4 regions of the Hoeflea sp. genome follow, and region 4 is predicted to be linked to each of the others. Evidence: riboswitches for the same ligand, from Rfam matches in the RefSeq annotation. Region 4 holds a riboswitch; each other region holds the start of a gene.
The links. A riboswitch is a leader RNA that binds a small molecule or an ion and turns the genes downstream of it on or off. The one in region 4 is predicted to bind thiamine pyrophosphate.
Positions count from the first base shown of each region.

Region 1: it holds a riboswitch for thiamine pyrophosphate, as region 4 does, so the genes downstream of both, thiO (glycine oxidase ThiO) here and AC5E6N_RS03120 (YkoF family thiamine/hydroxymethylpyrimidine-binding protein) in region 4, are expected to answer to the same signal.
Region 2: it holds a riboswitch for thiamine pyrophosphate, as region 4 does, so the genes downstream of both, thiM (hydroxyethylthiazole kinase) here and AC5E6N_RS03120 (YkoF family thiamine/hydroxymethylpyrimidine-binding protein) in region 4, are expected to answer to the same signal.
Region 3: it holds a riboswitch for thiamine pyrophosphate, as region 4 does, so the genes downstream of both, thiB (thiamine ABC transporter substrate binding subunit) here and AC5E6N_RS03120 (YkoF family thiamine/hydroxymethylpyrimidine-binding protein) in region 4, are expected to answer to the same signal.

Region 1 is NZ_CFHWAF010000040.1:26,061-31,721, reverse strand. It holds gene AC5E6N_RS10065 (alpha-1,2-fucosyltransferase) at 1-664, shown strand, start outside; gene AC5E6N_RS10060 (ferredoxin--NADP reductase) at 782-1,555, opposite strand; TPP riboswitch at 1,911-2,027, shown strand; gene thiO (glycine oxidase ThiO) at 2,167-3,126, shown strand; gene thiS (sulfur carrier protein ThiS) at 3,137-3,334, shown strand; gene AC5E6N_RS10045 (thiazole synthase) at 3,336-4,121, shown strand; gene AC5E6N_RS10040 (thiamine phosphate synthase) at 4,118-4,735, shown strand; gene AC5E6N_RS10035 (threonine ammonia-lyase) at 4,732-5,661, opposite strand, start outside.
Region 2 is NZ_CFHWAF010000021.1:24,819-30,479, forward strand. It holds gene AC5E6N_RS06205 (phosphotriesterase family protein) at 1-512, shown strand, start outside; gene AC5E6N_RS06210 (glutamine amidotransferase) at 514-1,275, shown strand; partial or broken gene AC5E6N_RS06215 (P-loop NTPase) at 1,580-1,663, shown strand; gene thiE (thiamine phosphate synthase) at 1,792-2,442, opposite strand; gene thiM (hydroxyethylthiazole kinase) at 2,433-3,215, opposite strand; TPP riboswitch at 3,257-3,345, opposite strand; gene tenA (thiaminase II) at 3,338-4,015, opposite strand; gene thiD (bifunctional hydroxymethylpyrimidine kinase/phosphomethylpyrimidine kinase) at 4,012-4,860, opposite strand; gene AC5E6N_RS06240 (aconitate hydratase) at 4,860-5,661, opposite strand, start outside.
Region 3 is NZ_CFHWAF010000079.1:2,766-8,426, forward strand. It holds gene thiP (thiamine/thiamine pyrophosphate ABC transporter permease) at 1-907, opposite strand, end outside; partial or broken gene thiB (thiamine ABC transporter substrate binding subunit) at 907-1,923, opposite strand; TPP riboswitch at 1,959-2,068, opposite strand; gene AC5E6N_RS15355 (thiamine diphosphokinase) at 2,133-2,786, shown strand; gene AC5E6N_RS15360 (ABC-F family ATP-binding cassette domain-containing protein) at 2,790-4,616, shown strand; gene AC5E6N_RS15365 (AAA family ATPase) at 4,752-5,597, shown strand; gene metA (homoserine O-acetyltransferase MetA) at 5,646-5,661, shown strand, end outside.
Region 4 is NZ_CFHWAF010000008.1:45,355-51,015, reverse strand. It holds gene AC5E6N_RS03140 (DUF6522 family protein) at 1-10, shown strand, start outside; gene AC5E6N_RS03135 (hypothetical protein) at 7-600, shown strand; gene AC5E6N_RS03130 (zinc-finger domain-containing protein) at 590-838, shown strand; gene AC5E6N_RS03125 (DUF6671 family protein) at 952-1,758, shown strand; TPP riboswitch at 1,932-2,043, shown strand; gene AC5E6N_RS03120 (YkoF family thiamine/hydroxymethylpyrimidine-binding protein) at 2,035-2,643, shown strand; gene AC5E6N_RS03115 (ECF transporter S component) at 2,692-3,279, shown strand; gene AC5E6N_RS03110 (ABC transporter ATP-binding protein) at 3,251-4,912, shown strand; gene AC5E6N_RS03105 (energy-coupling factor transporter transmembrane component T family protein) at 4,906-5,637, shown strand.

The DNA.
Region 1 (5,661 bases), on a different contig from region 4:
GAAGAAGCAGCATCTGCGCTACCTGCTTTGGCGCGGACTGCGACTGCCTCCCAGGATCGTGCGCCAGCATGGCAGCGCCTTCGATCCGAAGATTATCGGACTGCCCTCCAATGTCTGGCTCCATGGGTACTGGCAGTCCGAGCGCTTCTTTGCCGATTTCAAGGAGGACATACGGCGCGAGCTTTCGGTGAAAACGCCGCCGGACGAGGCGAATGCACGTGTATTTGACGAGATCATGATCACGCCTTCCGCATCGCTTCACATCCGGCGCGGAGATTATGTCAGCGATCCGAAGGCCCATGCGGTCCACGGCACGTGCTCGCTTGACTATTATGAAAAGGCGGCGGGCCTGATCGCCCGCAAAATGGGACAGGAACCGGTTTTTTACGTGTTTTCCGACGAGCCGGACTGGGCCGCCGCCAACCTGCGCCTCCCATATAAAATGCGGATCGTCAGCCAAAACGGCAGCAGAAACTACGAGGACCTGCGGCTGATGTCGGCCTGCCGCCACCACATCGTTGCCAACAGTTCCTTTTCCTGGTGGGGAGCCTGGCTCAACCCGTCGCCGGAAAAACTGGTGATTGCTCCGGCCCGCTGGTTTGCCGACCCGGCCGCCATTGACGCGGATGTCGTTCCTGACGACTGGGTACGCCTCGAGGCCTGAGGCGCAGCGGCGGCCCTGTTTACCCAATCCGCAATGCACGACTACGAGTTCTTTCCGCGGCCTCGTATATGTGATGTGACCGCCCGTCGTGTTTGCCTGCTTTGCCGATGGTGCGGCTTATTTTTCGACGAAAGCCTTCTCGATCAGGAAGCTTCCGGCATTGGCGCGTGTTCCCTCGGTAAATCCGCGCTGTTCGAAGAAGTTCCGTGTGTCCTCGAGCATTTGAGGACCGCCGCACAGGATGACCCGGTCGGTGTGCTTGTCGATCTGCGGCAGGCCGATATCGTCGAAAAGCTTGCCGCTTTCCATGAGTTCGGTGATGCGGCCATTATGGACGAACGGCTCGCGCGTCACCGTCGGATAGTAGATCAACTGCTCGCGCACCATCTCGCCGAGATACTCGTTGTTCGGCAGTTCCTCGACAATGTAATTCTGATAGGCGAGATCCTTGATGAAACGCACGCCGTGGACAAGGACGATCTTCTCGAAGGATTCGTAGATCGCCGGGTCCTTGATGAGACTGAGGAAGGGCGCAAGTCCCGTTCCGGTTCCAAGAAGGTAGAGGTTTTTGCCGGGCAGCAAATGATCGGTAACGAGGGTTCCGGTGGGCTTTGTGCCGACGAGGATCGACTGTCCTTCCTTCAGATGCTGCAGTCTGGATGTCAGCGGGCCGTCCGGGACCTTGATGCTGAAGAATTCGAGGTTCTCTTCATGGTTTGCGCTGGCCATCGAGTAGGCGCGCAACAGGGGGCGGCCGTCGACCTCGAGCCCCAGCATGGTGAACTCGCCATTGCGGAAACGAAAACCCGCGTCACGGGTCGTCTTGAAACTGAAAAGCGTGTCGTTCCAGTGATGAACCGAAAGAACGGTTTCTTCATTGAAATTCTTCATCTCGTCTCCAGACTCGTTTGATCCGGCACGACAACGTACCGGACCGGGCCACGTCAATGTGCCGACGTCGCGGCCTCAAAATTTCATTTGTCGAGGAGTGTGTCCTCTGCTGCCTTGCCCGATGGCTTCGGTGGCATTGGCGAAAATGGAATGATGCGCCAACAAAGTCGAGCATTGATCATACTAAGCCGACAGCGATTTGCGGAATGAAATTCCATGCTTGAGCCCAAATGCGTCGAAATGCCACCTCTTGGGATCTCATTGGTCGGCGTTTGTGATGCCGCATGCGGACGAGGTTTCTCCGGCAACTGAAAAGAGCCTGCTTGACAAAGCGGTCCGGCATTGGTCTTCTCGAACCATTCACCAGGGGAGTCCCGGCAAGGGGCTGAGAGACTGCTGGCATTCGCGGCGCAGTGACCCTTTGAACCTGATCCAGTTCACGCTGGCGTAGGGACGGTAACAGCGCTTCGGGTCCTGCCCCTCCTTTGGGAAGCGCGTTCAGAAAATCCGCAACCTGCGTCTCTGGATCGTCCGAACAGGTCGATGGAGGCACCGATGTTATTTTCCCGAAACCGGACACGGCACCGTTTCCCGCTCGCGAGGTGGCGGCCATGAGGGTGCTGGTCAAGGGCGCGGGCGTGGCGGGCCTGACCGCAGCCTGGGAATTGTGCCGGCGCGGCGCCTCGGTCGCGGTTGTCGACAAGCTCACGCGGGTGGGCGGAGCGGCCTCCTGGTTCGCCGGAGGCATGCTGGCGCCCTGGTGCGAAGCGGAGACCGCCGGGCAAAGGGTGGTCGAATTCGGAAGTCCGGCTCTGCAATGGTGGCGGGAAACGCTTCCCGAACAGGTTTTTGAAAACGGTACGTTGGTTGTCGCGCAGGCCCGTGACAGGGCCGAGCTCGAACATTTTGCCCGCCGTGCCGGCGGCCATCAGCGCGTCGACGAGGCATCCATCGCCCGGCTGGAGCCGGATCTGGCCGGCCGCTTCACCCACGGCCTGTTTTTCGGATCCGAAGCGCATCTCGATCCACGGTCGGCAATGCAGGAGCTGCAGCGGCGGCTGTCCGAGGCAGGCTGCTCGTTTCATCTCGGCGGGGCCGGGCAGGCCGAGCGCGATTATGACCGGATTGTCGACTGTACGGGTCTATCCGGCAAGCAAAGGGACCTTCGCGGCGTCCGCGGCGAAATGCTGATGCTGCGGGTCGAGGGCCTCGCGCTGTCACGACCGGTTCGGCTCCTGCATCCGCGTATTCCCGTCTATATCGTTCCGCGCGGGAATGGCGTCTTCATGGTCGGGGCGACAATGGTCGAAAGCGCGTCAAGCGGCCCCGCAACCGCGCGATCCGTCATGGAACTGCTTGGCGCGGCCTACGCGCTGCATCCGGCGTTCGGCGAGGCGGTTATCGAAGAAATCGGCGTGGGGGTCCGTCCCGCATTTCCCGACAACTTCCCGCGCGTATCCCGCGAGGGCAAGACCGTCAGCATCAACGGGTTCTACCGTCACGGCTTTCTCCTCGCACCGGCGATGGCGACACGTGCCGCGGATATGGCACTGACCGGAAAGGCGGCCTGACATGGAGACGATCGGCTTGATGATCAACGGATCGCCTGTCGCGGCCAGGGCGCGGCGTCTCGATCTGCTGCTGAGCGAGTTTTCCTATGAGGGCGACTGGCTGGCGACCGCGGTCAATGGCGAACTGGTGCGGCGTGAAGAGCGCGCGGTATGCGCATTGAAAGAGGGCGACCGGATAGAAATCCTGTCGCCCATGCAGGGAGGCTGAGATGTTCGCGGTCTACGGTACAAAACTTCCTTCAAGGCTTATCCTCGGGACGGCGCGGTATCCCTCGCCGGATATTCTGGCGCAGGCTGTCCGGGCCTCGGGCGCTGCGGCGGTGACCGTATCGCTCAGGCGTGAAAACGTCTCCGACGCGCCCGGCAGATCCTCCGGCGACCGCTTCTGGTCGATGATCAAGGCTCTGGACGTTCCGGTGCTGCCCAATACGGCGGGGTGCCACAGTGTCAAAGAGGCGGTGACCACCGCCCACATGGCGCGCGAGATATTCGACACGTCCTGGATAAAACTGGAAGTGATCGGCAATCACGACACCTTGCAGCCGGATGTCTTCGCGCTGGTGGAGGCCGCGCGCATCCTGTGCGCCGACGGATTCCACGTATTTCCCTATACCACCGACGATCTGGTCGTTGCCGACCGTCTGCTCGACGCCGGATGTGAGGTGCTCATGCCCTGGTGCGCGCCCATCGGATCAGCAAAGGGACCGACCGACCCGGATGCCCTGCGCTCCCTGCGCGGCCATTTCCCGGATGTGCCGCTGATTGTCGATGCCGGGATCGGCCGTCCGTCACATGCTGCCTGTGTCATGGAACTCGGTTACGACGCGGTGCTTTTGAACACGGCCGTCGCGCGCGCCGATGACCCTGTTTACATGGCCCGGGCCTTTTCGGGCGCCGTGAAAGCGGGCCGCACGGCATGGCACGCCGGCGTCCTGGAGCCCCGGGACACCGCCGTGCCGTCGACACCGGTCATCGGCATGGCGGCATTCTCATGAGGCTCGATCCGTTCTACCTCATCGTCGACAGCGCCGCGTGGATCGCGCGGCTGGTGCCGTTGGGCGTCCGGCTGGTGCAGCTTCGCATGAAGGGCAAGCCCGAGGCGGGCATGCGCCGCGATATCGCGGCGGCCAAGAGCATCTGCACCGAACATGGCTGTCAGTTGATCCTCAACGACTACTGGCGGCTTGCCATCGAGGAAGACTGCGATTTCATTCATCTCGGTCAGGGCGACCTCGCCGATGCGGATCTATCCGCCATCCGGGCCGCCGGTATTCGCTTCGGAATCAGCACGCATGACAGCAGCGAACTGCACACGGCGCTCGCCGCCGAACCGGATTACGTGGCGCTGGGGCCGGTTTATGAGACCCGGCTGAAGAAGATGCCATGGCGCCCGCAGGGTTGCGACCGGGTGCGAAAATGGAAACAGCGCATAGGAGAGATGCCGCTGGTGGCGATCGGCGGGCTCGATCCGTCGCGTCTGCCGGGCGTTTTTGAAGCCGGTGCGGATATCGCCGCCGTCGTCACGGACATCACGCTGAATGACGATCCCGAGGCACGCACGCGGCAATGGATCAGGACGACGCGGCAATGGCGCGAAGATGCGCCCTAACGCCTGCCAAGCAGAGCCGAGAACCGCTGCGGTCCGATGTTCGAGCCGCAGGCGAGGATGCACACGGTCCGTCCGCACAGCGATTCGCGCAATGGTCCCGTCGCCGCCGCCAGCGCCGCCGCACAGGCCGGTTCCGCGATGATCTTCAGGCCGTCGCGCATCAATGCCATGGCCTCCAGCATCGCGCCGTCATCGATCCGCACCATGCGGCTGACAAAACGGCGTGCGATGTCAAAGGAGTAGGGGAGCGCGGTGGGCGCTCCGAGGCTGTCCGCAATTGTATCGATGGCACCGATACGCACCGGTTCGCCGCGCTCGAAGCTCTGCGAGAGGCTGTCGGCGCCATGGGGTTCGACACCGATAATTTCGCAATCCGGCTTTTGCTGCCCGATGGCGGCCGCGACGCCGCCGATAAGCCCGCCACCGCCGACCGCGACGACCATGCAATCGATATCGGGAAGAACTTCCACGATTTCCGCGCCGAGCGTCGCCGCGCCGAGTGTCATGTGCTGGCCTTCGAACGGATGCATGACCGTCAGGCCCTCGGCTTCGGCGTCCCGGTTCATGACCTCGAAAGCGGTGGCGATATCGCCGACAAGCACAACCTCGGCCCCCATCGATCTGCACCCGTCGACACGCAGCGGATCCGTGGCCTCGGGCATGATCAGCCGCGCGCTTACATTGTTTTGAGCCGCTGCCCAGGCGACGGCGAGCGCATGGTTGCCGCCGCTTGCCGCGATGACCCCGGCCGCACGCTGATCCGGGCTGAGCCGCTCAATGCCGAGCAGGTTTCCGCGCGCCTTGAACGATCCGGCATGCTGAAACAGCTCAAGCTTGATCCACGCCGACGTCTTATCTCCGATCAGGCCGGCAAGCGGCTGTTGCCGGATGGGTATCAATGGTGTGCGTATGATACGGCCTTCCAG
Region 2 (5,661 bases), on a different contig from region 4:
TGCTGCGCGGATCGGCCATGGCCGCCATGCGCACGGGGCTGCCGCTGATGGTGCAACTGCCCGGCTGGGAGAGGCTTGCGCATGAGGTGCTTGACGAGATCGAAGCGTGCGGCCAGCCGCTCGACAGGGTGATCCTGTGCCATATGAACCCGAGCCATGCGGACCGCGACTATCAGCGCCTGCTGGCCCGGCGCGGCGCCTATATCGAATACGACATGATGGGCATGGACTACTGGTATGACGACCAGAAGGTTCAGTGTCCCAGCGACGAGCAGACATGCGAAGCCATCGCGTCCCTGTTCGCCGACGGTTTCGGCGCCCAGGTCCTGCTGTCGCAGGATGTCTTCCTGAAAATGATGCTGTGCGCCTATGGCGGCAATGGCTACGCCCACGTCTCGCGATACGTATTGCCCCGCCTGCGACGACTGGGCCTCGGCGCGCAGGACCTTGACCTCCTGATGGTGGACAACCCTCGCCGCGCGCTGCTCCAACGTTTGAATGAAGGATCTTAGAATGACCAATGTACTGCTTGTCGGTGAAAGCTGGATCAGCGCCGCGACCCATTTCAAAGGGTTTGATCAGTTCGGCAGCGTCACCTTTCACACCGGCGCAAAGCGCTTCCTGTCGGACATGGAAAGCGCCGGTATCACCGTCACAAACATGCAGGCCCACGACGCCGCGGAGGCTTTCCCCACGAGTCTGGACGGTCTTGACGCCTATGACGTGATCATCCTGTCCGACATTGGCGCGAACACGCTGCTGCATCCCGATGTGTGGCTGCGGGGCGAACGCGTGCCGAACCGTTTGGCGCTCATCGAGGAATGGACGCGCAAGGGCGGCGGCCTCGTCATGATCGGCGGCTATTTCTCCCTTCAGGGCATCGACGGCCGCGCCCGCTGGTACAAGACGCCCGTCGAAGCAGCGCTGCCGGTGACCTGTCTGCCATGCGACGACCGTCTGGAAATCCCCGAAGGCGCAACACCCGTCGTGAAAGCACCGGATCATCCCATCCTGTCCGGCGTGCCGAAGGACTGGCCGTATCTGCTTGGCGTCAACGAGGTGACGATAAAGGACAGCGGCGAGGCGCAGTGCGTTCTGGCGCTCCCCGAGGCTCAGCGCGGGCTGCCGCTGCTCGTGACCGGCCGGCACGGCGAAGGGCGCGCCGTGGCGTGGACCTCGGACATGAGCGAACATTGGCTGCCGCCGGCTTTTCTCGACTGGCCGGGCTATCAGACATTGTTCGCCAACATGATCGGATGGGCCGCATCCCGATAGGAGCGCCAACGTATCGGTCGTCCTTGCTGGACGCCAAGTTTTGAAGCGTTTTGGAGATCACCCAGTTCCGGGCCCGGGCGTCATGCGACTTTTGGAGCTTCGTCGGTTGGGTGGCAAAAGCGCCCGGCGCTATGTTCTCGACCGATGAGTGGGGCGATTCCGGGAAAGCCGGTCCTATCCGGGCGGCGGTGTGGGTTTTACTTAAGGATGTCACTTCATCTAAAACTAGCTATCAGGCAACACAAATGGGGGTCAGCCCGCCGCCCATGGGCAGTTGCCTCAATCATCCGCCAGACCCGACGCGCTCCCGGGGATCGGTCACATCATCGCCATTGGCAGCGCCAAGGGAGGCGTGGGCAAATCTACCGTGGCGGTCAATCTGGCGCTGTACGGCGAGACAACAGACATCTTTCGGCATGGCGGCGGTGAACGCATGAGCCGCCAACTCGGCACGCCGTTTCCGGGCGCAATACCTCTCGATGCGGAAGTTGTCACCGCAGGAGACGAACCGATTAATCACCACCGGTCATGCAGGGACACCTCGGAGCAATCAAAAAATTCACGCGCGGCAGCAGCCGGATCGGGAACACCGCAAATGGCGGACGACACGGCCAAGCCATCCGCACCGGCCTGTAAAACCGACCGGGTGTGTCGTGCTTTAAGGCCGCCTATGGCGACGGTTGGCAGCGCCGACAGCGAACAAAGCGCCTTGAGGCCGACAAGTTCAATTGGAGGCGTGTGATCGGGTTTTGTATCGGTGGCGAAAACAGTGCCAATGCCGAGATAGTCCACCGCGTCGGTATCGACCGCTTTAACATGGGTCTCGGTCTCGCAAGACAAGCCAAGGAACCGATCTGGCCCAAGCCGCTGCCGCGCCTCGGCCACGTCCACATCGCCTTGCCCCACATGACACCCGTCTGCTTCTGATATCAAAGCCGCATCGATGTCATCATTGATGACCAATGGCACGCCGCTGCCGGCGAGAGCGGCTTTGAGAGCACGAGCCATATCAACAAGGCTGGCTGTTCTCGCTTCTTTATCGCGCAACTGGACCATTGTTACGCCACCAGCAACAGCAGCCTGAACCGTCGCGACCATGCCTTGCGTCGCGCAAAGGTCGGTATCTGTCACCAAATACAGACGCAGCTTGCTCCGTGTCAGTCGCATTTGATCCGTTCCTGGTCCATATCCTCCGGACGGACAGCCGCCAGCGCATCCAGGAAATGCACGGCGAAGCTACCCGGTCCACTTGCCTGTGCTTCGGCGCGCGCGCCTGCCTCGGCAAAATGGACGAGCGCAGCCAATGCGGCTTCGAATGGCGCCGCCACCGCGACATAGCCGCCCATCAGCGCGGTCAAAGAGCAGCCAAGCGCCGTAACCTTCGGCATGAAATCAGAACCGCCGGTTACACACGCATTGCGAACACCATCAGTTACAAAGTCCTCGGCCCCAGTTACCGCGACGACGCAGCTTGCCTGACGGGCCAAAGCCACGGCCGAGGACTGAGCAGAAGCAACGCTGTCCCCGGCGTCGACGCCCTTGCCCGCCTCCGACCCGCCCTCCAATGCGATGATCTCTGAGGCATTGCCCCGGATAATGGTTGGCGTCTTTGCCAAGAGGCTCTGCGCCGCCACGCGGCGGTATCGCGTTGCGAAATGGGCGACAGGGTCAAAAACCCAAGGTATTTGACTCTCATGCGCCGCATCTGCCGCACGCAACATCGCCGAAAGCCAGGGCTCCGAGAGGGTACCGATATTGATCGTTAGAGCACTGGCAACAGGAACGAAGTCAGCGACCTCTTGCTCGGCATGGATCATCGCCGGTGATGCGCCTGCCGCCAGAACGACATTGGCCGAGACATTCATGGCGACGAAGTTCGTGATGCAATGAACTAATGGCGCCGAGCGGCGCAGTTCAGCTAGGCAGGTATCGGGAGTCATTCGGCCTCCTTGGTGGGTAAGAAGGCCAAATAAAACCGATAGAATTCGATTTACCGCCTTCCTACGCCAGCATGATCTGGTTCAGGTTCAAAGGGTTCGTCTCAGCCCGAAGGCGCCCCTGGCTATGCTGTCGTCTCTACTGGCCAGTCCTCCATGCGGAATGCGCTGTCCCAGAACATCCACTCGTACTGGGTCGATTTCCTAAAGGCGCGTAACATCGCCTCCCGCCGGTTGTCCGTGCTCGCGGCCGCCGCCCGGTCCGTGATGGCAATGACGGCTTCCACCGCTTCGCCGAACCCGGCATCGGAATAGGTGTCGATCCACGCGTGGTACGGATTATCGGCTTCCGCCTCCTTGGCTATCTCATTGCCAACGTCCCAATAAATCCAGAAGCATGGCAGGATGGCAGCGACGAGTTCCTCGTAGCTCCCGACGTGAGCGACCGACAAAAGAAAATTCGTGTAGCCGTAACAAGTCGGGGACGGCTCTGCCGCAGCCGCTTCATGGGGATCGACACCGAACTTCTCGAAGAAGCCCCCATGCAGCGCCCGCTCAACGACGAGGGCTTCCTCGGACGCATGGGCGAAACGCTGCATCGCGTCAGGATCAGGGGCCTTCGCCGCGGCGATGGCCAGTGCTCGCGAATACTGCTCAAGATAGAGTGCGTCCTGGATCATGTAGAACTGGAATCGCTCCTGGGACAGTGTTCCATCCGCTAGTTGGCGGTTGAATGGAAGGCTGAGAATGCCCTCCCGCAGCAACGCGGATTCCATCCAGGCCCGCTGTGTAAACGAGTTCATTCGGTTTGACGCTCCTGTGCATGTTCCGGCCAAAGCGCATGGAAGTGATGCACCGGCCCATTGCCATGACCCACATCGAGCTGGCCGCTCTCTCGAATAGCGCCCGTGATGTAGCGCTTCGCTTCCTCAACGGCGTCTTCGACGGAATGGGATATTGGCAGTAGCGCCGCAATGGCGGCTGATAGCGTGCAACCCGTCCCATGCGTGTTCTTCGTCGCAATGCGACCGGCTTTCAGTTCAATGACGTCTTTGCCATTGAACAGCAGGTCGGAGCTGCCGGCCCCTTCCAGATGCCCTCCCTTCAGCAGAACATAGGAAGGTCCGAGTTCATGGAGCGCGCGCACGGCATCGTCCATGGCGTCGAGTGTTTTTGGCGCATCGCGCCCGAGCAGCACGCCGGCTTCCGGCAGATTGGGCGTGACGACGCTGGCAAGGGGCAAGAGCTCATCACGGATCTTTGCAATCGCCGCATCATCAAGCAGCCGATCGCCGCTCTTCGCCACCATCACGGGATCGAGGACAATGTTGGCGGCCTCATATCGTTGCAAGCGATCGACGATTGTGGCGGCGACATCGGCCTTGTGAACCATGCCAATTTTCAACGCATCGACGCGCACATCGGAGAAAACGCTATCGATCTGTGCAGCGACAAAATCTACGGGCACGGCATGGATGAAATCGACGCCTCGGGTGTTCTGCGCGACCAGCGCGGTGACGACGGACATGCCGTAAGCGCCAAGCGCGGAAAACGCTTTCAAGTCCGCCTGTATGCCGGCACCGCCGCTCGGATCGGTCCCGGCGATCGTCAACAGGTTCGGAACGGATGTTGAGCAGCTTCGCTTCATCACGCCGCCAACAATCTTCGGCGCCAGTTGATCAGGCCGCCTTCGAGGATCACCGCAATCTGCTTTCCGGTGAGACCATGACGGGTCGGAACGGAGCCTTTGCCGCGCAGCTCGAGGATAAGCTCGGTGTCCTCTTCCAGCGTTCGATGCAGATCACGCGCGACGAGGACGTCGCCTTTTTCAAGGCGCTCATAGTCCATCGGATCCACGAACACCAAGGGCAGTACGCCGTAATTGATCAGATTTTGCCGATGGATACGCGCGAAGTCTTTGACCAGTGCGATCCTCAATCCGAGATTGCGCGGCGCGATGGCCGCATGCTCGCGCGACGATCCTTGGCCGTAGTTCTTGCCGGCGACCACCGAATGGCCGGTGCTCTGTCTAACCGCGCGCGCCCGCTCCAGATACGACCTGTCGACTCGCTCAAACGAAAAGTCGTCGATCTTCTGGATGTTCGAGCGATAGGGCAGCACCTTCGCACCCGCCGGCATGATTTCATCAGTCGAGATATCATCGCCCATCTTGAGGATCACCGGCAGTTCGAGCGTGTCGGGCAGCGAGGCGAACTCGGGAAGCGACTTGATATTTGGACCTTTGACCAGTTCGACAGAACCCGACTCGTCCGGCGCAGGCGGTGGTTCGATCATCGCGACGGTGACGATCGTCTTATTCGGATGTCCAAGATTCGGGTTGGCCATATCCAGCGAGCGCGGGTCAGTGATTTTGCCGGCCAGTGCCGAAGCCGCAGCGGTTTCGGGAGAACACAGGAAGACCGAGTCTTCCCGTGTCCCTGATCGGCCG
Region 3 (5,661 bases), on a different contig from region 4:
GGAAGACGGCCGACAGCACAATCAGGGCAAAGTCTATTGTCACGGAGGCCGGTCCGCGGGCGGGTGAACGCTGCGCTATCAGGCCGGAGGTTCCGCCCTCGCGCGGCGAGCCGCCCATCAGGGCGAGCATGGCCAAAAGGGCGGAGGTCAAGGCAAGCTGGATGAGCGCCAGCGCGACGGCGCGTTGCGGATCGAAATCAAAACGCAGCGCCTGGTAGATCGCCACCTCGATGGTCGTGGCGGCAGGACCGCCGCCGAGAAGAAGGACAAGTGTGAAGCTGGTCACACACAGCATGAATACCAGACCGCAGACCGGCGCCAGATTGCCGCGCATGAACGGCCACTCGATCAGCCGGAACACTGTCCAGGGACCGAGGCCAAGCTGGCTGGCGTTGCGCCAGTATTCAGGCGGCACACGATCGAGCTGGGCCAGCAGCAGGCGCGTCGCCAACGGCATGTTGAAGAACACATGGGCGATCAGGATCCCGGCCAGCCCGTAGATCGAAACCGGTTCGGACAGTCCGGCAGCAAGCAGCGCCGAGTTGACGATACCCTGCCGGCCCCATATCTCGATCAGGCCGAGGGCGGCGACAATGGGCGGAAGGCCGATCGGCACGGCAAGCAGGCGCACCAGCCAGCGGCGGCCGGGGAAGCGCGGCCTGCGGGCCAGCGCCCTCGCCAACGGGATCGCCAGGGCGACGGACAGCAGGGTCGAAAGGCACGCCTGGAGCAGCGTGAATTGGGTGACCTTCCAGATATAGGCGGTGAACAGCGCGTTGTCCGCGTTCTCGAATGCTGCAGCCGCGCCCAGCAGCGCCAGGACGGCGGCACCGATCACCCCGGCCATGGCGCAAAGCACAAACATGCCCGCGCCTATTCCGGTGGCCGTCTGCCGCCTGCCCAGCATCAATCACTCATGACGGCGAGCCATTCATCGACCCAGGCCTTGCGGTTCTTCGAGACGTCCTCGGAAGAAAAGAGCAGCGTCTTTCCGGGTTTTACCAGTTGCTCGAATGCGGCCGGCAGCGGCTCGGACAGTTTGCCGGCCGGGTACATCCAGTTGGTCGTCGGGATGGCATTCTGGAAGCCGGGTCCGGTCATGAAGGCGAGGAACTCGCGGGCAAGCTCCTTTTCCTGCGAGGATTTCACCAGCCCGGCCACCTCGATCTGCATGTAATGGCCTTCCTCGAAACGGGCGGCCTGGTAGCGGTCCGTTTCCTCCGCAATCATGTGATAGGCCGGCGATGTGGTGTAGGACAGGACCATCGGCACTTCGCCGTTGGTGAAGAGGCCGTAGGCCTCCGACCAGCCCGGCGTGACCGTCAGCACGCGATCCTTGAAATCCTTCCAGGCCTGCGGAGCGTCATCCCCGTAGACCGACTTTATCCACAAGAGCAGGCCCAGGCCCGGTGTCGAGGTGCGCGGATCCTAGATGGCGATCTTGACCGCCGGATCGCCCTCCACCAGTTCCTTGAGGCTTGAGGGCGGCGTCTCCAGCGCTTCAGTGTCGTAGACGACGGCGAAGTAGCCGAAGTCATAGGGAACAAAGACGTCGTCGGACCAGCCGCCCGGCACGTCCACATTCGACTGATCGATGCCGCTGGGCTCGAACAGGCCGGTGTTCTTGGCTTCGGTGACGAGGTTGGTGTCGAGACCGAGCACGATGTCCGCCTTGGTGCTTTCACCTTCGAGCTTCAGCCGGTTGAGCAGGACGACGCCGTCGGCGATGCCGACCCAGTTGAGCGTGCAGTCGCAGCCTTCCTCGAAGGCTTTCTTGACCACGGGGCCCGGCCCCCATTCGGCAACAAAACTGTCATAGGTGTAGACCGTCAGTTCCCGGTCGCTTGCCATGGTAGTCGATGTCAGGGCCAGGGCGGCCGCGAGTGACAGAGTCGCGGAAAAAATACGGGTGTTTGCGGGCATGTGCGCCTCCTTCATCGGTGTTTGCGGGAAAAAGGCGCTTTGCCGCGTCTAATCCCTCCGCCGGTACAAGCCGGATCAGGTTCTTCGGGTTGGCTTTGAGCCTCTCAGCGAACCGCTGCCGCGGTCGGCACCCCGTTAGAGCAGGAACCGTCATAGTCCGGCTCATCGGCGCTGGCAAGTGCTGCAAAAGCTGCTATGTGCATCGGTCAATGACGCAGAAGACGACATTTTTGATCCTGCTGGGCGGGAATCTTGAGAAGACGGCGCGTTTGCGCGGTCAGATTGAAGGCGCGCGGGTGATCGCCGCCGATGGCGGCATGTTTCACGCCCGCGACCTGTCGGTGCAGCCGGAACTGTGGGTGGGGGACTTCGATTCCTCACCCGGGTCCCTGCAGCAGAGCTGGCAGGCCACCCCGCGAAAGGACTTTCCGGCCGAAAAGAATGCGACGGACGGTGAGATTGCCGTCGAAGAGGCGCTGGCGCTCGGTGCGGAGCGCCTCATTCTAGCCGGTGCGCTTGGCGGCGAGCGCAGCGATCATGCCTTCTTTCACATGGCCCTGGCGTGCCGTCTGAAATCGGAGGGCACCGATGTGCTTTTGACCTCCGGCCTTGAGGAAGGCTGGGCGCTCGGCGCCGGCAGTCAGATGATTGATCTGCCGCCGGCCTCGATGTTCTCGGTTCTCAATTTCGGCGATGTATCATCGCTTACCGTTGAGGGGGCGCGTTATCCGCTCGACGCGTTCGAACTGCCGTTCGGGTCCTCGCGCACCATTTCCAATGTCGCCGAGGGGCCGGTATCGGTGCGCCTGGGATCGGGCACGGCGTTGCTTCTGGCGCGGCCCTTCGATCTGTCCGGCACCTGAACGATGGCGCCGCCGATCCTGAAACTCGACGGTATCGAGCTGACCTTCGGCGGAACACCGCTGCTGGCCGGTGCGGATCTTCAGATCGGGCCGGCGGACCGTATCTGTCTTGTCGGGCGCAACGGCTCCGGCAAGTCGACATTGATGAAGATTGCCGCCGGCCTCGTCGAGCCGCAATCGGGCGAGGTGTTCAGGCACCCTTCCGCAACGGTGCGCTATCTGGAGCAGGCGCCGGATTTTGCCGGGTTTGAGAGCGTGCACGATTATGCGCAGGCCGGTCTTGGCCCGGGTGACGATCCGCATCGGGTCAGCTATCTGCTGCAGCATCTCGGGCTTGCCGGCGATGCGGATCCGCAGCGCCTTTCCGGCGGCGAGGCGCGCCGGGCCGCGCTTGCCCGGGTGCTTGCGCCGGAGCCCGACATTCTCCTCCTGGACGAGCCGACCAACCATCTCGACCTTCCGGCGATCGAATGGCTTGAAGGCGAGCTCAAACGCTGCCGTAGCGCCTTGGTTATGATCTCGCACGACCGGCGGTTTCTTGAAAACGTCTCCCGCGCAACCGTATGGCTCGACCGCGGCGAGACCCGCCGGCTGGAAGAGGGGTTCGGCGCGTTCGAAAGCTGGCGCGATCGGGTGCTGGAGGACGAGGAGCGGGAACAGCACAAGCTCGGCCGCGCCATCGTGCGCGAGGAACACTGGCTGCGCTACGGCGTGACCGCGCGCCGCAAGCGCAATGTCAGGCGCCTTTCGGAGCTCAAGGACATGCGCACCCGACTGCGCTCCCACCGCGGACCGGTCGGCAGTGTCGACGCGCGTGCCGCAGGGGGCCGGGACTCCGGAAAGCTGGTCGTTGAGGCGGAGGGCATTGCCAAGTCGTTTGACGGGCGGGACATCGTTAGCGATTTTTCCCTGCGTATCGCGCGGGGTGACCGTATCGGCCTGGTCGGACCGAACGGAGCAGGCAAAACGACTCTTCTAAAGCTGCTGACCGGCACGCTCTCGCCTGACACCGGCCGGGTGAGGCTCGGTGCGAACCTTGAAATATCGACGCTCGACCAGAAACGTACCGAACTTGATCCGGGCGAGACGCTGGAGCAATTCCTCACCGGCGGCAGGGGCAACTCGCTTGAGGTCGACGGCCGGCAGCGCCATGTCACTGGCTATATGAAGGACTTTCTGTTTCAGCCCGAACAGGCGCGAACACCGATCCGGGAACTCTCGGGCGGCGAGCGGGCGCGCCTTATCCTGGCGCGCAATCTGGCGAGGCCCTCCAACCTGATCGTTCTTGATGAGCCGACCAACGATCTCGACATGGAAACGCTCGATCTTCTGCAGGAAATCGTCTCGACATTTCCCGGGACCGTCATTCTGGTCAGCCATGACCGCGATTTTCTCGACCGCACGGTGACATCCGTCATCGCGCCGAGCAACTCCGACGCGCCCGACGGGCGGTGGCTGGTCTTTGCGGGCGGCTATAGCGACATGATCGCCCAGCGCGGGGCGGCGCAGGCCGCTTCAAAGCCGCGGTCGAAGTCAAGCCAGTCCGCGCCGGAGCCGAAACAGGAAAGAAGCGCGCAGAAGAAGGGCAGGCTTTCCTACAAGCAGAAATATGCGCTCGAGACGCTGCCGGCAAAGATCGAGGAGGCGCAGGGGCGGGCCGCGGAACTGGAAGCCGGGATGGCCGATCCGGATCTTTTCTCGCGCGATCCGGAGTGCTTCAACCGTCTTGCCGCAGAGCTTTCGGCGCTGCAGGAAAACATCGCGGCAATGGAAGAGGAATGGCTTGAACTTGAAATGTTGCGCGAAACGCTTGAAAAGGGCGTTTCCTAGGCCGGATTTTCCTGTTTCGAACCCTTTGCCCGGATTTTACCCTTGGCGTAGCAGGACACGGGAACCGGCAGGTGTTTGCTTTTGGGCGAAACATGCCTAATGTCCCGGCGCAAAACATAAAGAGAGATGAAGACCATGCGGTTTGAAGGCACAAGCGCCTATATTGCGGAAAAGGATCTCAAGGTCGCGGTGAACGCCGCCATTACCCTTGAGCGGCCGCTTCTGGTGAAGGGCGAACCCGGCACCGGCAAGACCGAGCTGGCGAAGCAGGTGGCCTCGGCGCTCGACCTCGAACTGTTCGAATGGCACGTCAAATCGACGACCAAGGCGCAGCAGGGCCTTTACGAGTATGACGCGGTCTCGCGGCTGCGCGACAGCCAGCTCGGCGATGACCGGGTCAACGACGTGCGCAATTATATCAAGCGCGGCAAGCTGTGGGATGCCTTCGCCGCCGACAGGAAGGTCGTGCTCCTGATCGATGAGATCGACAAGGCCGATATCGAGTTTCCGAACGACCTGTTGCAGGAGCTCGATAAGATGGAGTTTTTCGTCTACGAGACCGGAGAGACGATCCGCGCGAAACAGCGGCCGGTGGTGATCATCACGTCGAACAATGAGAAGGAACTGCCGGACGCGTTTTTGCGCCGCTGCTTCTTCCACTACATCAAGTTTCCCGACGCGCAGACGCTGCAGCAGATTGTCGACGTGCACTATCCGGGCATCAAGCAGGATCTCGTCAGCGCGGCGCTCAGCCAGTTCTACGAGGTCAGGGACGTGCCCGGCCTGAAGAAGAAGCCGTCGACATCCGAGGCGCTCGACTGGATCAGGCTTCTGGTGTCCGACGATATCGAGCCCGACGATCTTCGCGGCAGCGTCAAGAACGCCCTGCCCCGGCTGCACGGGGCGCTGTTGAAAAACGAACAGGATGTGCATCTGTTTGAACGCCTGGCGTTCATGTCGCGGCGCGACGGCGCCCAGTAGAAGACGTGCGTTCCGTTATTCGTTTTCACGACAAAGATCGACAGTCCGATGCCTATCAAAATTC
Region 4 (5,661 bases):
CATGTCATGACGGTCATGCCCGGAAACACCGTGTCGACGGCACAAGCCCTGGCCGGCCGTGTCCGGGTTCATCTTCAACGCATCGCGGTGCGGGGAGAACCGATCACATACAAGGCGCTTGCCGAGGCCCTGGAGCTTCAGCCGCCGAACACGATTCATCAGGTCGCGCAAGCGCTTGAATGGTCAATGCGGGAGGATGCGGCCAATGGACATCCCTTCATCGCCGCGCTCGTGATCAGTCGCGTGCGCGACGGGCTGCCGGCGCCCGGCTTTTTCGACATTGCCAAAGAACTCGGGCGCCATGACGGCGAGCCGTCGGGCCCGCACGCGGCGGCGTCTCATGGGGCGATGTTCGCCGCGGCCGTCGACTTCTGGAGTGCGGCCGGTCTGACGCCGCGGTCGGGCCCGCACCGGGAAACAGGTCTGTCGCCGAAAGACGCGAACCCCTGGGCGAAGTTCACCTGCGCCGAACTCGAGGCAAAGCTCCACGAGCTTCGCAAACTGATCGACAGCGGCATGCTCACGGACCGCTCGATGGAGCATCAGCTGACCGAAGTCGGCATCATCGAGAATGAGCTTTCGAGGCGTGATGGCGGGTAAGAATTATGCGAAATTCAAGAACGACCGGGGCGTTGCGGAAATCAGGATCGGCGTCAGGGAATTCAAATGCGCCGGTGCCGCCGAGCCACACGACCATCCGCACATCTACCTTGACATGGGAGCGGACGACACGATCCTCTGTCCCTACTGCGCGACGCTGTTCCGTTACGACGGACGCCTTGGTCCACAAGAGGCCGACCCGCCGGATAGCGTGTTCCTGGATGCGCCCGACGCTTAGGCGATTAGTCCCGGCGATTGCCCGCACCGCCTCACACTTTAACGACAGAACGAATCAGACCGCGGACGATGCCGGCCTATTGTGAGCGAGCGGTCAGCCTGGCGACCAAACACATGAAGGAACGGGCGATCGCCCGGCCGTTCCGCTTCGCGCTCGGCATGGACGTGTTGACGCCGGCAGGTCTCGACACGGATATCCTGGGTACATTCACAGGCGAGGTTCCGCGCAGCGGCACACCCCCGCAGGTCTGCGAACGCAAGGCCCGGCTGGGCATGAAGATGACCGGACTGCCGTTCGGACTTGCCAGCGAGGGCAGTTTCGGCGCGCATCCGCTCATACCCTTCATCCCGGCCGGTGTGGAGTTCATGACCTTCGTCGATGACGAACGGGGCTTCATCCTGACCGAGAGCCTCCTGTGCGAAAACACCAATTACGGCCACTGCGAGGCCCGCGACATTGACGACCTCACGGACTGGCTCTCCCGCACGGGTTTTCCCAGCCATGGGCTGATCGTGCGAACAAACGAGAACGGTCCCGGCAAGCCAATTTCCAAAGGCGTCACCACCGCCGGCGACTTGAAGACGGCGATGGCGAAGGCGGTCACGCGTTCCGATAACGGCGCTGCCTGGATCGAGCCCGATATGCGCGCCCATTTCAATCCGACTCGCATGCGCTCCATCCGCCGACTGGCCTTCAAGCTTGCGCGGCGGCTGGCGACGCAATGTCCGTCGTGCGAAGCGCCGGGTTGGGGACGGACGGGCACGGTCAAGGGACTGCCATGCGAGCTGTGCCGCACGCCAACGGACATGGTGCGCCATGACGTCTTCGGGTGTGCGGTGTGCGATCATATCGAGGAGAAGCCACGTCGCGACGGTCTGCAGGAAGCACCTGCGCAAAACTGCCCGTTCTGCAATCCGTGAGTGAGGGCCGTGAGTGAAGGCTTTGCAAACTTTCTCGAAACCAGGTCCGTGCTCACGGCTCCCCCCGACAAGGACAAACTGCCCTGTGGCAGGGCGGTGCCGTAATCCTCGATACCGCTCAGCCGATGTCACCGCGATCGGATTTACATTGCGATCAACAGCCGCTAACAATGACACATCGACAGGGGTGCCCCATGACCGGGGCTGAGATGCGGGACGATTAAGCCCGCGAACCCTCAAGCTGATCTGGATAATGCCAGCGGAGCGAGGCGAAACATGTTTTCCGGCGCACAAATCTCTTTATATCCCATGTCCGACGATTTCGTCGGCATCATCACCGGCGCGCTGTCGGCGCTCGATCCTTATCGCGAACACCTGCGTATCGAGACCGATGACATCTCCACGCTGATCGTCGGGCCGCCGGAGACGCTGTTTCCGGCGATGCGCGATCTGTTCGTCGCCGCCGCCGGGACGGGCACGCACTGCGTCCTGTCGGCCGCGGTGTCGCGCGGTTGTCCGGGCGAACCGGACGACCCGATCTGCACGCCGTCCGAGGGCCGGGCGCCGGATGAACCGCTCGAAGCGCGCATCGCGGCCGCTGCCGCTGCCGTCAAGACTGCGTCCAGGACAGGTCAGCCGGTCGCCTGCCAGTTCTCGCTCTACCCGCTCGGCGCGGGCCACCATATGGACGAGATCTATGGCTGCATCGACTTCCTGAAAGCGTCCGGCGTGTTCGACCGCCCGAAGAACTTCTGCACCAGGCTCTCGGGCGACGCGGGCGCGGTGTTCGCGGCGCTGGCGCAGGCCTTCACCCGCTTCGGCGCGATCGACGGTCATCTGACGCTAGACATAACGGTATCGGCCAACAGCCCCACCCGCGTCTAGAGCGCGCGGCCTTCGTCCTCTTCCACTCCAGCACGAAAGGGTCACACCATGACCGACAGCAATCTATGGACTTTGCGCGAAACCCTGATCATCGCCGTGCTCGGCGCGGTGTTCGGCGTTCTTTATCTGGGATGGGTGCAGGTCTGGCTGATCGCACAGGCCGTTTTCGGACCGGTGACGATGGATGTCGTCATGGGCTTCTGGTTCATCGTGTCGATGATCGCCGCCGCCATCATCCGCAAGCCGGGTGTGGCGCTCGTCTCCGAAGTGCTGGCGGCCGGCACGCAGATCCTGCTCGGCTCGCCGGCCGGACTGCTCCTGCTTTTGACCGGTCTGGTCCAGGGCGCCGGCGCCGAGGCCGTCTTCGCGGCAACACGCTGGAAGCGCTATTCGCTGCCGGTGCTGATGGCGGCCGGCGTCGGTGCCGCCGTCTTCTCGTTCATCTACACCTGGATCCGGTTCGACTATGGCGAACTGGCGCCGACGCTGCTGGTGGTCATGTTCACCCTGCGCTGCCTGTCGGGCGCCCTGCTCGGCGGGCTGCTGGCCTGGGTCATCGTCAACGCGCTCTACAAGACCGGCGTCCTTTCAGGCCTCAGGATCGATCATGACCGCCGCGCCGCCGCGCCCGCCTGACGCACCGCTTGCGCAATGGGATGGCGTCACCGTGCGCTATCCCCATGCGCGGCGCGACGCGGTCGGCCCGGTATCGCTGGCGATCAGGCCCGGCGAGCGGGTGCTGCTGCTCGGACCCTCCGGTTCCGGCAAGTCGACGCTCCTTCAAACGCTCACCGGCACGATCCCCAGGACCACGCCCGCAACGGTGACGGGCAAAGTGCGGATCGGCGCCGCAAATGCCGCCGACCGGCCGCCATCGGCCTGGGCCGATACGGTGGCCCAGTTTTTCCAGGATGCCGACCAGACGCTGACCGGTTTGCGCGCCGCAGACGAAATCGCCTTTGCGCTCGAGAACCGCGGCTTGCCGGAAACCGTGATCGAGCGGCGCGTTCGTGAGGCGATGGCGCGCACCGGTTTGCCTGAGGACTGGCGCGATCGCCGCACATCGACGCTTTCCGGCGGCGAGAAGCAGTTGGTGGCGCTGGCCGCGACGCTGGTCGCCGATGCGCCGGTCTTCGTCGCCGATGAGCCCACTGCAAGCCTCGCGCCGGCTGTCGCGCGACGGGTCTATGATCTTGTCCTGTGTTCGCCGGGGCAGAACGCGGTGCTGATCGTCGATCACCGGCTCGACACCATGATCGGCGCGATCGACCGCATCGCCATTCTGGATGATCACGGGGCGCTGATCCTCGAGGGTGCACCGGCATCGGTGTTTCGCGCGCATAGCGACCGGCTGGACAGCCACGGCATCTGGACGCCGCTCGTCAGCCGCTTCGACCGGGCGCTCGGGCGGATCGAATTGTCACCTAGCGAGCCGCCGCTGACGATGGACGCCCTGGCACGGCATCTCGAAGGCCTGCCGGCCGAAGCACGGATGAAGGCACGCGCGGCGGTCGCGGAGACGGCCGCGCCGATGCTGCCGCGCCAGAACCGCACGGTCGGCCCGGTCGTCGCGGCTTTGCACCGGGCCGCTTGCGCGCCGCTGTTCGGCCCGACGGTTCTGGGCGACATCTCGCTGCAGGTCCGGGCGGGCGAAGTGGTCGGCATCGTCGGCTCGAACGGCGCCGGCAAATCGACGCTGGGCGCAAGCCTCGCCGGTCTGTTGCGGCTCAAGGCGGGCCGGCGCGACGGAGCCCCCGGCGCCATCGCGTTCCAGAACCCGGAAAACCAGTTTCTGGAAGCAAGCGTTCGCGACGAGCTTGCCGCATCCCTGCCGAAAGCGGCGCGCGGCGACCGGATCTCGCGCATCCTCGCCCGGTGGCGCCTTGAAGGCGTCTCCCGGCAGCACCCCTATGAACTGTCACAGGGCCAGAAACGGCGGCTGGCGCTTGCCTGCCTGACCGCGACCGATCGCTGGCCGCTTCTGGTTCTGGACGAGCCGACCTGCGGCCTGGACGCAAGCGGCGTCCGCACCGTCACCGATACAATCTGCGAGCTCGCCGGCGACGGTCGCGCCATCGCCGTCATCACCCATGACATGGATTTCGCGCTCGCCGTATGTGACAGGCTGGTTGTGCTCGCCGACGGCGGCCTGCTTGCCGAGGGCGCGCCGGCGGACATCCTGCGCGATGCAGGGCTGCTCGCCCGGGCCGACCTGGCCCCGCCAGCGGCGCTGCCCGTGCTCGACTGGCTGGAGCGCGTGCCGTGCTGAACGGGCTGCACCCCTTGCCCAAACTGGTCGTCTGCCTTGTCTGGATCTTCGGCTCGATCCTGGTCTTCGATCTCGGGTTCCAACTGGCAACGATAGGACTGGCGGCGGGCGCCCTGATCGTGCTGGAACGCCGCTCGCCGTTCCTCGTCATCGCGCTGATGGTGCCCTTTGCCCTGTTCGGCTTCGGTTTCCTGACGACCAGCGTGCTGTTCCGGCAGGACAGCGGGTTCGCGCTGCAAATGGCGGCCGAAACCCCGTTCGGCGCGCCCGCGGTCTCGGCGGGGCTGATCCTGTTCTTCCGGGCGATCGCCTGCGGCATGGTCTCGGCGCTGTTCGCACTGACCACCGATCCCGGCGCGTTGATCAAGGCGTTGATGGCGCATTGGCGCTTGCCGCCCTCCGTCGGATTCGCACTGTTCCAGGCGCTCAATCTCGTGCCGGATCTGGGCCGCGAGATGCAGCAGATCCGGCTGGCCCGAGCGATGCGCCGGGGCCGGCCGCCGCGCCGCGTGCCGGGGCCGGCCGAACTGCTCTCTCTGATCGTGCCGCTTCTGGCCTACGCGATCCGCCGCGCCGGCCGGTCGGCGCTCGCCATGGAGGCGCGCGGGCTTGCCCCCGGAGCCAGACGCACCGTCACCAACGCGCCTTCATTGACGCGGCGCGACGGCGCCTTCGTCATCGCAAGCGGCCTCGTCTTCCTGCTCACGCTCCTTATTTCTGTTTGAAGCTTCGGGCGCGGCGGCAAGCCC